Regions from separate parts of the Pseudoalteromonas sp. NZS11_1 genome, predicted to be linked through region 1. Evidence: predicted binding sites of a transcription regulator. Region 1 holds the regulator's gene; each other region holds the start of a gene.
The links. Region 1 encodes ArgR, which controls arginine synthesis, uptake and breakdown. Its sites were predicted from a motif close to ANTGAATANNTATTCANT; they were not measured.
Positions count from the first base shown of each region.

Region 2: argC (N-acetyl-gamma-glutamyl-phosphate reductase) is a predicted target of ArgR. The motif match lies at 1,680-1,697, and genes of this name have one in related genera.
Region 3: I6F44_RS10380 (aspartate aminotransferase family protein) is a predicted target of ArgR. The motif match lies at 1,509-1,526, and genes of this name have one in related genera.
Region 4: I6F44_RS09885 (arginase family protein) is a predicted target of ArgR. The motif match lies at 1,482-1,499, and genes of this name have one in related genera.

Region 1 is NZ_JADYXK010000002.1:61,221-64,437, forward strand. It holds gene ispB (octaprenyl diphosphate synthase) at 1-164, shown strand, start outside; gene mdh (malate dehydrogenase) at 251-1,183, opposite strand; gene argR (transcriptional regulator ArgR) at 1,409-1,876, shown strand; gene I6F44_RS02945 (Dyp-type peroxidase) at 1,884-2,783, opposite strand; gene I6F44_RS02950 (ABC transporter ATP-binding protein) at 2,832-3,217, opposite strand, start outside.
Region 2 is NZ_JADYXK010000001.1:493,280-496,496, forward strand. It holds gene I6F44_RS02190 (hypothetical protein) at 1-397, shown strand, start outside; gene argE (acetylornithine deacetylase) at 463-1,623, opposite strand; gene argC (N-acetyl-gamma-glutamyl-phosphate reductase) at 1,848-2,858, shown strand; gene argB (acetylglutamate kinase) at 2,859-3,217, shown strand, end outside.
Region 3 is NZ_JADYXK010000012.1:38,001-41,217, forward strand. It holds gene I6F44_RS10380 (aspartate aminotransferase family protein) at 68-1,273, opposite strand; gene I6F44_RS10385 (HDOD domain-containing protein) at 1,653-2,813, opposite strand; gene I6F44_RS10390 (anthranilate synthase component II) at 2,857-3,217, opposite strand, start outside.
Region 4 is NZ_JADYXK010000011.1:40,141-43,357, reverse strand. It holds gene I6F44_RS09890 (transporter substrate-binding domain-containing protein) at 1-200, opposite strand, end outside; gene I6F44_RS09885 (arginase family protein) at 330-1,439, opposite strand; gene udp (uridine phosphorylase) at 1,894-2,649, shown strand; gene cdd (cytidine deaminase) at 2,836-3,217, opposite strand, start outside.

The DNA.
Region 1 (3,217 bases):
AAATTCTATCGGCACTAAAGCAAACTAATGCGCTTGAATTTACAATGCAAAAAGCAGAGCTTGAGGCTGACAAAGCTATTGCGTGTTTAGACTTTTTAGCTGAGTCTGACTATAAGCAAGCACTCATAAGCCTTGCTCGTATTGCGGTTGACCGCGACCACTAGTTTTAACTAGTTACACAGTGTGAAATTAATTCTGAGCAATAAAAAAGCCTGCAAATGCAGGCTTTTTTGTTATTCTACTTTGGCTATTACGCCATGAAATCAACACCTTCTTTGATGTCTTTTTTCAGTGTTTCAAGCATGTCATTTTTTGCTTTTGTTTCAAATGCGCTTAGTTCGCCGTAAGAAAGAATTTCTTCTACGCCGTTTTTACCTAAACGTACTGGATGTGCAAAGTACTCTGCATCGCCATTTTCAACAGCAACGTAAGCGTAATCTACAACTTCTTCACCTTGTAGGCCTTTAACTAAAGACATACAAAAACGAGCTGCAGCAGCACCCATAGATAGCGTAGCTGAACCACCGCCTGCTTTAGCATTTACAACTTCAGTACCCGCATTTTGGATACGTGGAGTAAGTGCAGCAACTTCTTCATCTGTGAAAGAAACACCTTCAACTTGAGAAAGTAGAGGAAGAATAGTTGTGCCTGAGTGACCACCAATTACTGGTACTTTTACAGTTGCTACGTCTACGCCTTTAAGTTCAGCAACAAATGCTTCTGAACGAATAACGTCAAGCGTAGTAATACCGAATACGCGTTTAGCGTCGTAAGTACCTGCTTTTTTGAATACTTCAGCAACGATTGGAACTGTGCCATTTACTGGGTTAGTAATAATACCTACTAACGCTTTAGGACAGCTAGCAACAATGCCTTCAGCTAAAGTTTTGATGATACCAGCATTTACATTAAATAAATCAGCACGATCCATACCTGGTTTACGTGGCATACCCGCTGGGATAAGAACGATGTCAGAGCCTTCAAGCGCTTTGTTTAATTCGTCTGCGCCAAAGCCTGCTACTTTAACATCTGTTGGGATGTGAGAAAGGTCAACCGCAACACCTGGTACTACTGGTGCAACATCATAAAGTGATAATTCAGAGCCAGCTGGTAAGCCTGTTTTTAATAATAAAGACAACGCTTGGCCGATACCGCCTGCAGCACCTAATACAGCAACTTTCATTGGAATTCTCCGTAATTTGAGGTAGGAAACATTTGTGGCTCTTAAGATAATGAAATTAGCGACTAAAAACAAATTTATCCTGTCTATTTCAAGTATATTTTCGACCATAGTCGTAAACTTTTGTGATTTAACGCATCAAACTGGCAAGTTAACTAAACAACTGCTGCATAATTATTCATTTTTGTGTAGAATTTGCGGCATAAATAACAAAAACGAATAAAGACTATGCAACCACAAGATAAACAAGAAGCACTGGTAAAAGCATTTAAATCACTATTAAAAGAAGAAAATTTTGGCTCTCAAGGCGAAATAGTTGATGCATTAAAAGATCAAGGCTTTGACAATATAAGCCAAAGTAAAGTATCGCGCATGTTAAGTAAATTTGGTGCTGTACGCACACGTAACGCCAAACAAGAAATGGTTTACTGCTTACCTGCTGAAATGGGTGTACCTACGGCTAAAAGCCCATTACGCCAATTAGTAATCGACATTATGCACAACGAAATGATGATCATTATTCGTACCAGTCCAGGCGCCGCTCAGCTTATCGCTCGTTTATTAGATTCATTAGGTAAAGCAGATGGCGTACTAGGAACAATTGCAGGCGACGATACTATTTTTATCGCTCCTGCTAAAATATCTGAAATAGATGTAACACTTGAACGTGTTCGCATTTTATTTGATACGGTTTAATAGCAAACTAAATTTGTTTTAAAAACCCGACTGAAGGCGCAAAGAAAGCAGAACCCATATCGGCTTGAGTAAAATCAAGCCAGTGGTCGTAACAATCCCCTTCCCCTAAACGACTATTAAGTACTTTTTCAAATGCGGTGCCCGTACAAGAGCATGTAATTGATAACATTCCCTGCTCATACACATCGCCATAAGGCATGCTCTGATTTAATAATAGCGGTTGTCCGTCTTCGTCTTTTAGCTCGCTACGTGAAGCATGGCTGGTTTCGATCGCAGGGGTAATTAGCGTGTTATCAAGGCGCGTACGTCCCATTATTTGTTCTTGCTCGCTCAATGATAAGTGCTGCCACATAGTTAAGTCATGCTTATAGCGCTGTACATGAATATAACTCCCCTGATCTTCAAAATTGCCAGGGTTACTAATTAAAGCCGTAGCGCGCTTTTTTCTTCCATGAGCTGTATCGCCACCATAAATAAAACCATTAAAATCACGACCATCTAAAAAGCGAAAATTACGAATTTGCTCCACCAGCTCAACATCGGGGGCAAATAGTTTTAAAATTTGCAGCGCAAACAAATGATTAACGTCTTCACGGTCAGAGCGAATTTGCACAAATAAATCGCACGGTTGTACGCTCATTTGATGATCGCTATGGTTTATATTAGGAAAGCTCTGTAATTCGCTTGGGATGTATTCAGGGAGGATATGCGGCCAATATTGCGCACCAATAGCAACCATACAAGAGAGCATTGATTCTGAGAACTGATCGCTAAATTCTTCTTCAATAGCGCTTACTTGTTTTAACTTTGCGCGAAGTGATTCATCTTGACCATCAAACACATTAAAAAATAAGTGCAAACCGTGTAAGTTTGCTTCAGCACAAATCCCTGATTGCGCTTGCGCCATTGTTATTCCTTAGTTTTACAGATAAAAACACAGCGAATAACAAATTAATTAAGATTCGAAAAAATTCACCGTGTGAGGTTTTATTTTTATTATAACCTGTTCATTATTTTCAAATGACTGGCCATATTGTGCAGCAACTTCAATTTCTTGTTTATCAATAACAAGTGAATAAACATACGCCGAACCAATAAAGCGACGACTTATGATTGTAGCTCGCTTGCTGAGTTTGTCACTTTGGTTATCTGCCACTAATTCTATTTGATGAGGGCGCACATATATAAGCCCTACGCTTACGTCATGCTTACTCTCAATATAAGATTCGACTAAACCAAATGGTGTTTTGTATTCAGTTGCTGTTAATACTTCTGCGCTCAAGTATATGCCTTGACCCAGAAACTCTGCAACCTCCTTTGAACATGGAGCTGCAAAAAGCT
Region 2 (3,217 bases), on a different contig from region 1:
GCAAGAAGCGGGTAACCAGCCACTTACTTATGAGCAAGAGTTACAGCAGCAAACACTTGTTATGCAAGCAATGAGTAAGTTAGAGCCGCGCAATGTTAGCTTTGCCTTAAATAACCAAGGTAAGTTAAAAGACTTACTATCAAGCGAGCTTGAAAAGCAAGGCATGACGCTAGAGCAAATGGAAATGACGCTAGAGCAGCAGTTACAACAAGCTCCTGTAACTGAAGATATTGCAGAAGCTTTAACCAGCTTTGCGAAAGGTTTAAATTCATTCAGTGTGTCAGCAAAGCTACCTGAAGGCAAAACTATGATGGAAATTAACCAACAAGTTATGATGCTAGTAGGGCAACCTGAAGAGCTAGTTAAGTTTATTAACTTAGAAGTTAAAGGTGATTAAGCCTTAGTTTTGTATTAATAAAGGCGCCAATTGGCGCCTTTATTATTTTGTGTTGTTATAAGCAGTTAGTAACTCTGATTGCTAAAGCAGTTTGCTTTTATGATATTGGTGATTATTTGTTGTGATGGTTTTATTTTTTCCATCGCTAAAAACTCATCAGGCTGATGCGCTTGGTTAATTGAGCCTGGGCCCATTACGATTGTTTCACAACCGAGTTGCTGGATAAACGGCGCTTCAGTGCAATAATTTACCGCGACCGCTTTTTGCCCTGCTATTTTTTCAGCCATTTTAACTAAAGCACTGTCGGTGCTACCACTAAATGCCGGGATTGGTTCATGTAAATCAATAACGCTCACCGCATTTGGGTATTGCTGATTTATCTCTTTTGTTGCATCAAGCACTAATGCTTGTAGTTCTTGTACACTTAAACCTGGTAATGGGCGCATATCTATATGCATTTCACAGCAACCACAAATTCTATTCGCATTATCGCCACCATGAATATTACCTAAGTTTAATGTTGGATAAGGAATTTCAAAGTGATTTATTGAATACTTATGCTTTAATTGCTCTTTTAAGATCATCAATTTTGTAATCACTTTATGCATTACTTCAATGGCGTTAAGGCCACGTTCGGGATCTGAGCTATGCCCAGAGCGACCAACCACTCTTATTGCTGTACTCATATGGCCCTTGTGCATAAATACTGGCGTCATATCAGTAGGTTCGCCAATTATACAGCGTGCAGGTTTTAAATTAGGGTGCTTACATATTTGCTGTGCACCTGCCATAGTTGTTTCTTCATCGGCAGTGGCGAGTATTAAAATAGGTTGAGTTTGCTGCTTTTCATCAAGTTCACTAATCGCTTGTAATACAAAAGCAAAAAATCCTTTCATATCAATGCTTCCTAGCCCGTACAATTTATTGTCTAGTTCGGTAAGTTTAAACGGATTGTGGTTCCAGCGGCTGTCATCAAAAGGCACTGTGTCGGTATGACCAGCTAGCATTAATCCGCCATCACCTTCTCCGCGTTTTGCTAATAAATTATAGCGCCCTTTACCTCCTTCTAATTCTATAATTTCACACGTAAAACCGAGTGTTTCGCACCACCTCGCAAGGAGTTCAATTACGTTTTTATTGCTCATACACAAGCTGTCTTCAATTGCACTAATAGAAGGGGCTGCAATCAATTGTTGGTACATAGAAATAAACGAAGGCAAAGGCATAAAAAAATCCAAAATTATTATTCAATTTAATTGCATAACAATATAAAAGTATTTATGATGAATATCAATTCACTTTTTAAGCATAAATATATTAAAGTAAAGCTATGGAAATAATGCGACGATAATCTACAAATTCATTAAATTAAGTCTTAATTTAGCGTCTTAGCTAGTTTAAGCGAACAACATATATATTTAGCAGTAAATTTTAAAATAACGAGTAATCAATGAATGTAGTTATTATTGGCGCAAGCGGTTATAGCGGCGCAGAGTTAGCAAGCTTAGTTGCTAATCATCCAAACCTTACCTTAACAGGCTGTTATGTATCTGAGGGTAGCTTAGATAAAAATAAATTACTAAGTGATTTATACCCAGAGCACCTTGGCTTACTAGATTGTCCTTTACTTCCTCTTAGTGCATCAGCTTTTGATGACATTCAAAGTGATGCTGATTATGTATGCTTATGTACCGATCACAAAGTAAGTGTTGATTTAGCGCCTCAATTTTTAGCTATGGGTAAAAAAGTATTTGATTTATCTGGTGGCTATCGCCTAGCAAATAATGATGATTACGTTACTTACTATGGTTTTGAGCATCAACACCCAGAGCTTTTAAATGAAGCGGCTTACGGTTTAGCAGAGTGGAACCATGATGCTATCGCTAACGCAAAGCTAATTGCTGTTGCAGGCTGTTACCCAACAGCGGCGCTCAATGCACTTAAACCGCTTAAACAAGCAGGCTTATTGAGCGATCAAAGTATTATTATTAATGCCGTTTCGGGTGTTACGGGTGCCGGGCGTAAAGCGAGTGTAGGAACACATTTTTGTGAGGTATCGCTTGCACCTTATGGTTTGTTTAACCATCGCCACGGTCCTGAAATTGAACAACACCTTGGCCACAAAGTATTATTTACACCGCATCTAGGTAGCTTTGCGCGCGGTATATTAGAAACTATTTATGTACAACTTAAGCCAGGCGTTACCAAGGAAAACGTTGCATCTGCTTATCAAGTGCTTGCTAACGAACCATTAATTCGTTTGTTAGGCGATAAAATACCTTCAATTAAAGGTGTTGCTAAGCAACCATTTGTTGATATTGGCTGGCAGCAACAAGGCACGCAGTTAATTGTAATGTCTGCCATTGATAACTTATTAAAAGGCGCTGCTGGACAAGCTTTGCAGTGTATCAATATTTCTATGAATTTAGATCACACTACGGGCTTAAAAGGGGCGTTTTAAATGAGTAAAAAAACGTGGGTTATTAAACTCGGTGGTGCAGTACTTAATACAGAAAATGCAGCAAAAGCGTTATTTGACGTGCTAAGCGAGCAAAAAAATGATGAGTTTGTCATTGTTCATGGCGGTGGCGCTTTAGTTGATACATGGCTAAAGCAAGCGGGTTTTGCTAGTGCTAAACACCAAGGTTTACGTATTAGTCCAGCAGAGCAAATGCCTTATATAGTGGGTGCGCTTGCAGGTTGCGCTAATAAACAATTAATGACTCAAGCTATAAGCGCAGGGCATAAGCCTGTCGGCTTAAGTCTTTTTGAGGCGGGTGTGACTGCAACCCAAAAATTAAAAGCGCTTTGCTTAGTGGG
Region 3 (3,217 bases), on a different contig from region 1:
ATAAATAACGGTAAATAGGAATTGCAGGGCAAGCAGTGCTTGCCCTTAATTGGTTGGCTTAAGTCGCTTATGCGTTTACTACGCTTGCTACTGCTTTTTCAAAGCGTGCCATACCTTCGCGAATGTCCGCTTCAGGAATTACTAAAGATGGAGTGAAACGTATTACGTCTGCACCAGCAACTAATGACATAAGGCCTTGCTCAGTCCCTGCCACTAAAAACTCTTTTGCACGACCTTTATATTGCTCGTTCACTACTGCACCAATTAATAAACCTTGGCCACGGATTTCGCTAAATACGTTGTATTTTTCGTTAACCGCAGTAAGTAGTTCATTAAATAATGCTGCTTTAGCTTTTACGCCAGCAAGTACTTCTGGGGTATTTACTGTATCAAATGCAGCTTCTGCAACAGCACACGCAAGCGGGTTGCCGCCATAAGTAGAACCATGAGTACCTACTTTAAGATGCTGTGCAATTTCAGTTGTTGTGATCATAGCGCCAATAGGGAAACCGCCGCCAAGTGCTTTAGCTGAAGTTAAAATATCAGGTACTATGTTTAAGCCTTGGTATGCGTATAAATCGCCAGTACGGCCAACACCTGTTTGAACTTCATCAAAAATAAGCAGTGCGTTATGCTTAGTACATAAATCGCGAACGCCTTGAGCAAACTCGTCAGTTGGCGAAACAATACCGCCTTCACCTTGAAGAGGTTCCATCATTACGGCACATGTTTTGTCGCTGATAAGCGCTTCAAAAGCAGCTAGGTCGTTGTAATCACAATGTACAATGTCGCCAGGCTTAGGACCAAAACCATCTGAATATGCAGCTTGGCCACCAACAGTTACGGTAAAGAATGTACGACCGTGGAAACCTTTGTTGAACGCGATGATTTGTGATTTTTCTGCGCCAAACTTATCAAGTGCAAAACGACGCGCTAACTTAAGCGCTGCTTCGTTTGCTTCTGCGCCTGAGTTGGCAAAATAAACTTTTTCAGCAAATGTAGCATCAACCATTTTTTTAGCTAGGCGAAGTGCCGGCTCATTGGTCATTACATTTGATAGATGCCAGATTTTTTCGCCTTGCTCTTTTAATGCGCCTACTAATGCAGGGTGGCAATGGCCAAGACAGTTAACTGCAATACCACCAGCAAAGTCGATAAACTCTCGACCTTGTTGATCCCATACGCGAGAACCTTCGCCTCGAACAGGAATTACGCTTGAAGGTGCGTAGTTAGGAACCATTACGTGATCAAATAATTCGCGATTGACTGTCATTTTATTTCCTCTTAATTGTGAGCAACACAAAACATCAAAATAGGTGTTTGGTTAATATTTGTAACCAACTTTATAGGCAAGATCAGTAACCTGATAATTGCGCAAAATTGCTTTGTGGTTCAATTTTCAGACGCACATTATTTCAGAATTACTTATATCTGTCTCGTTAAAAACTTTCATGTATCCCTTGAAAATAAAGGGCTAAAGATATTATTTCATAGATAGTGAATAACTATTTGCATAGCTATTTATGCTTATTTTTAAACAACTAACCGCATGAGCACCAAGGCGCGCATGCTTTAATCGGCAAATATGCAATATAACAATAGAGTGAGAATGAATGGTTAGTCGCAAAAAAATTAACAAAAAATTCAGATTTTTAGTCAATTTGAATAGCTAAATTGGTAAAATTACTCGATTGGAGGGTTTTTAGTTCCGTTTTAGTGAACTTAAAGTACGAAAACCAGCTTAGAGTTTCATCAGGCTCAATAAGTTGATGCTCTTTTAAATTAAGATATTGAGAGTAGCAACGTGCCTTTAGCATTACTTCTGTTAATGGCAGTAATGTATCGCCTTTATCTACCCCATTTACTAGCTGCTGCATGACACCTTTAAACGGTAAATATTTAAAAGCCATTTTGTCTATTACTTTGGCGCTTACTTCTATCGACTTATTGCTAAGTAGAGTGGTTAAAAATAGCGGGTCGGGCTGTAGCTCTAATAATGCGGTGTGCAAATCTTTTTGGTTTTCATTTCGGGCTAACTGCACTTTGCGTTGCCATACTTTCTCAAACGTTTTTAAGTACAAGCGCACTAATGCAATTCGTCCTACATCTAAAAGCATTCCAAGGGTAAATGCATGTACGTCATTCACATTATTAATTTGTGCAATTTTTTGCGCTGCAATCGCGTTTGCCATCGCGCTGTCGCGTAGCCGGCGTTTTAATAATGAAAATGGTTCGGTGCTATGTGGCATCCAATGACGCGCAGCAAATGTAGGAATAACAAGCTGTAAGTTATCAAGGCCAATATAACGAAGGGCAAGCGATGGTTTATCTACTTTTACAGACGTGTTTTTACTACGTTGATTACGGTAGTAAGGTAAATTAACAAGCGTTACTAATTCTCTACCCAACCAGCTTATATCATTAACCAGTGGCTCTAAACGCCCTACCGATGCCGACTTTACAGCTAATATATCGAGTATATTGGCAATGCCATCTTCAATACCTATAGTACTGTGAATTACGCCATCTATATCTTCAAGCTGCTTATATATAGCTGTTTCAATTGTTTTGTGCAGTTGCTCACTCGCTTGAGCGCGATACTTATGATGTGCAGTACTGCTTTGCTGGCGTTTATTCTGTGCGGCCACTTCAACCTGAAGCAAAGTACGTTGCTTCATCGGTTCGCCGTAATCTATATCTAATGTATGAATGAAACCAATTTGCTGATGCGCAAAGCTGTGCCCAAGCAATAAGTCATGAGCCCGTTGGCTTAATATTTTGGCAGTACGCTGTTGCGCTTCAAGTTCAGTCATGACATCCATTAATAAAGTATTAAATGCTCTGTGTATTATAACATTAGAAGCGAGTTAAAAAGTTATCAAGCAGTTCTAAGCCTTGAACAGTTAGAATAGCTTCGGGGTGAAACTGCACACCTTCGATTGCTAATTCTTTATGAAGTAATCCCATAATTTCGTCAAACTCGCCTTGCTCAGTCTGAGTCCATGCTGTTACTTCAAGCTCTTTAGGTAGAGTTTGCGCTTTAACCACTAAAGAATGATAACGACATACTGTTAACGGGTTAGCTAAACCTTTAAACACACCTTTATTAGTGTGAACTATGGGTGATGTTTTACCGTGCATAACTTTTTTAGCACGAATTACATCTCCCCCCAAAGCTTGCGCGATAGTTTGATGCCCCAAGCAAATCCCTAGAATA
Region 4 (3,217 bases), on a different contig from region 1:
ATGGCCCAACTATGCGCCAACATAGTGTATTTTATACCAGTGCCTTCTAGCGCTTTATGAACTTTATCGACAGAACGGCCAACGAGTTTATTATCTTCATTGAGATACTGAAAGTCCGGAAATACTTCCGTTACTATTGTGATTTCAGTTGCATCAACTTTAATACAGCTAATGAACAATAAAAAGATCAATAATTTCATTCAGCAAGGCCTCAACTAACTCATTATAAGTATTTAATAAATATAGCTGAGGCTTTATGAACTGCTAGTTTTTAGTCATGTAATGCACACTTATACGCTGATAGTACTAGTATTTATAGCTCATACAGCTTACTTGTTCATCGCACTAATTAAAAAGGCTGAAATTTTAGCGCCTTCTCTAAGTGTCGTTTCAGAGCTTGATTGGCCCACTAAAGAGCTGTCGGTAAATGGCGCTATTTCCATCATATCCGCACCCGTAATCGGAAACTCATCCGCAATGGCTGATAAAATATCAAGCGCATGCTGTGGTGTTAAACCATTATGTTCTGGCGTACCTGTGGCAGATGCAAACTCTGCATCAAGCGCATCAATATCAAAGCTTACGTATACTTCATCAACGTTATCAGCTTTTAACTGTGCAATAGCGTCGGCAGCAACCGCTGCTGCGCCGCGCTCAATGATTTCATGTGCCCAATGTTGCTTAACGCCAAAGGTACTTTCCCAGTGTGCTTTAGGCTTACCACTTGAGCGTATACCAAATTGTATTAAATGATGTGGCGCCGGTAAAAACTCTAAAATATGCGTACACCACGAGCCAAAACATAAATCTATGCCTAGGCGCTCAACAAGTAAATCGGTATGCGCGTCAAAGTGAATAATAGCGGTACGCTTACCTTGCTCACGTTTTGCTTTTAAGTAGGCTTTGGTAAGTGGGTAACTAATTGAGTGATCGCCACCAATACCAAATATCCCTTTATCTTTAAATGTTGCGTAAAAACTGTCGCATACATCCTCAGTGATTGATAAGGGGCTTACGTAGTAGTCGTTATCTTCATTACCGTATAGGGCTTTTTGGCAATTAGAAATGGTTGCATCATTTAGGTATTTATCATGAAGTAAATGTGGGATTACACGTACATCGCCTAAATCAAACGAGTGACACTGCGGTTGCTGATCAATTAAAGCTGAGCGCACAAACAGTGGCCCCCAGTTTGCACCGCGTAAAATACCACCGCCACAGTCTGAGCTAATACCTAACATAACGGCTTTATGTGGAGAATTTGGTAATTCATTTAAAGACTCGCGCCACAAATTATCAACGTTTTCAGTTTGTCCATAAAGTTTATTACGCAGTGCGGCTTTGCGCTCTTTTGCAGTATTTACTGTGTATACGCCATCACCAGGTGCGCACAAACAGTGCTCAACTTTGTTTTTAAATGCTTCAAATTGTGTGCTCATAATAAACTCCTTCGATTTTTATTCTGTACGTAGCTAATTACTTTTGATTAGTTATGCAAAATCACCAAAAGTGCCTAAACTTCAAATAAATTCCACTTTGCTAAATAAGTCTGTGCCTAATATAAATAAACACGTTAGCTTTTACGTGCTTAATACAAATTTAAGCCATTGAATTAATTTAATATTAATGAATATTTACCATAAACTATTTAATTGTAGTTACGCGCTTGGTTGATACTTATTATGTCTGCTCGAACATGTCAACAGCACAACAAGGCTACTTGTATAAGCACTTGATTGAATATTCATAGTTGATGAATAAATCAAATTAGTCCTTAAAATTATTAAGACTTAATTGGAGGAGTTAAGATAAAACGGACAATCGTCCTGTACTTGATAAACGTTTCTAGGAATGATGCTAAATTGACACAATTTATTATAAAAAGGCTTAGCTATGGAAAAGGTATTTCACTTAGGACTATGTATTGACGATCTTAAAGGTGCAAAACTTGCGATTGTACCGGGCGATCCAGATCGTGCTGCACGCATTTCACAATTCCTAGACAACCCAACCTGCCTTGCTCAAACTCGTGAGTTTCATGTTTACTTAGGTCAACTAAACGGCCATTCGGTGGTTGTTTGTTCTACGGGTATTGGTGGTCCATCTACGTCGATTGCAGTAGAAGAATTAGCACAACTTGGCGTGCGTAAATTTTTACGTATTGGTACAACAGGTGCGATTCAGCCACATATCAACGAAGGCGAAATTTTAATTAGCCAAGCGTCTGTACGTTTAGACGGTGCAAGCCAGCATTTTGCTCCTCTTAGCTACCCTGCTGTGTCTGACTTTTATGCAACACAAGCTATGGTACAAGCATGTAAAAACTTAAATATCGATTTTCATATTGGTATTACTGCATCAAGCGATACATTTTATCCAGGACAAGAGCGTTACGATACGCATTCTGGTTACGTTCCTAAATCACTACAAGGTAGCTGCGAAGAGTGGCAAAAACTGGGCGTGATGAACTACGAAATGGAATCAGCAACATTATTTACTATGTGTGCAGCCCTTGGTTTACAAGCAGCATGTGTTGCCGGCGTACTTGTTAATCGTACTCGCCAAGAAATACCAAATGTTGACCATGGTGAAATTGAGCGTAAATCTGTAGCGGTAGTATTAGAAGCGGCAAAAGTATTACTTGATTAATATAAGTTCTATTAATTAATGGGCTATTATAACGATAAGAAAATGGCTCAGTAACAAGGCAAAAATTATGAAGTATAGTTGTCTTATATGAATAATTTTTAACGCAGTTAGTGAGTTATTTAATTCGATAGAATGGCACATTTTAATAAAGCACAGCTCTGCCTGTGCTTTATTGTTTTTAAGAGGTTATTTTAGCTGAGCGCTAATTACTTCTATTGCCGGTAGATTTTTAAAACTTGCAAGTACAGCACGTGCTACACCCGCTTGGTTTTCATGGCCTGCGGTTTCTAAAAGTGTAATTGATTTTACTGTACTTTCGTTAAAGCTAAGCCCTGCGATAAATAATTGGCTAAGTGCACTTTGCAGTGGCGACAAGCTTGGGCTGTACGCTGCGTTTTCTGCGTAACTTCCGTAAAAATCACCATTTTCAAATGTACTAATTTTTACTGCACTAAAGTTTTTACTATAGGGTACGTATGCGTTTAATGCTGTACTTGCTAGTTTTTCATCTAGTTGATCATTTGCAAATACTTGCTGGTGAGGCTCTGGATTAAACAAGCTAAACGCG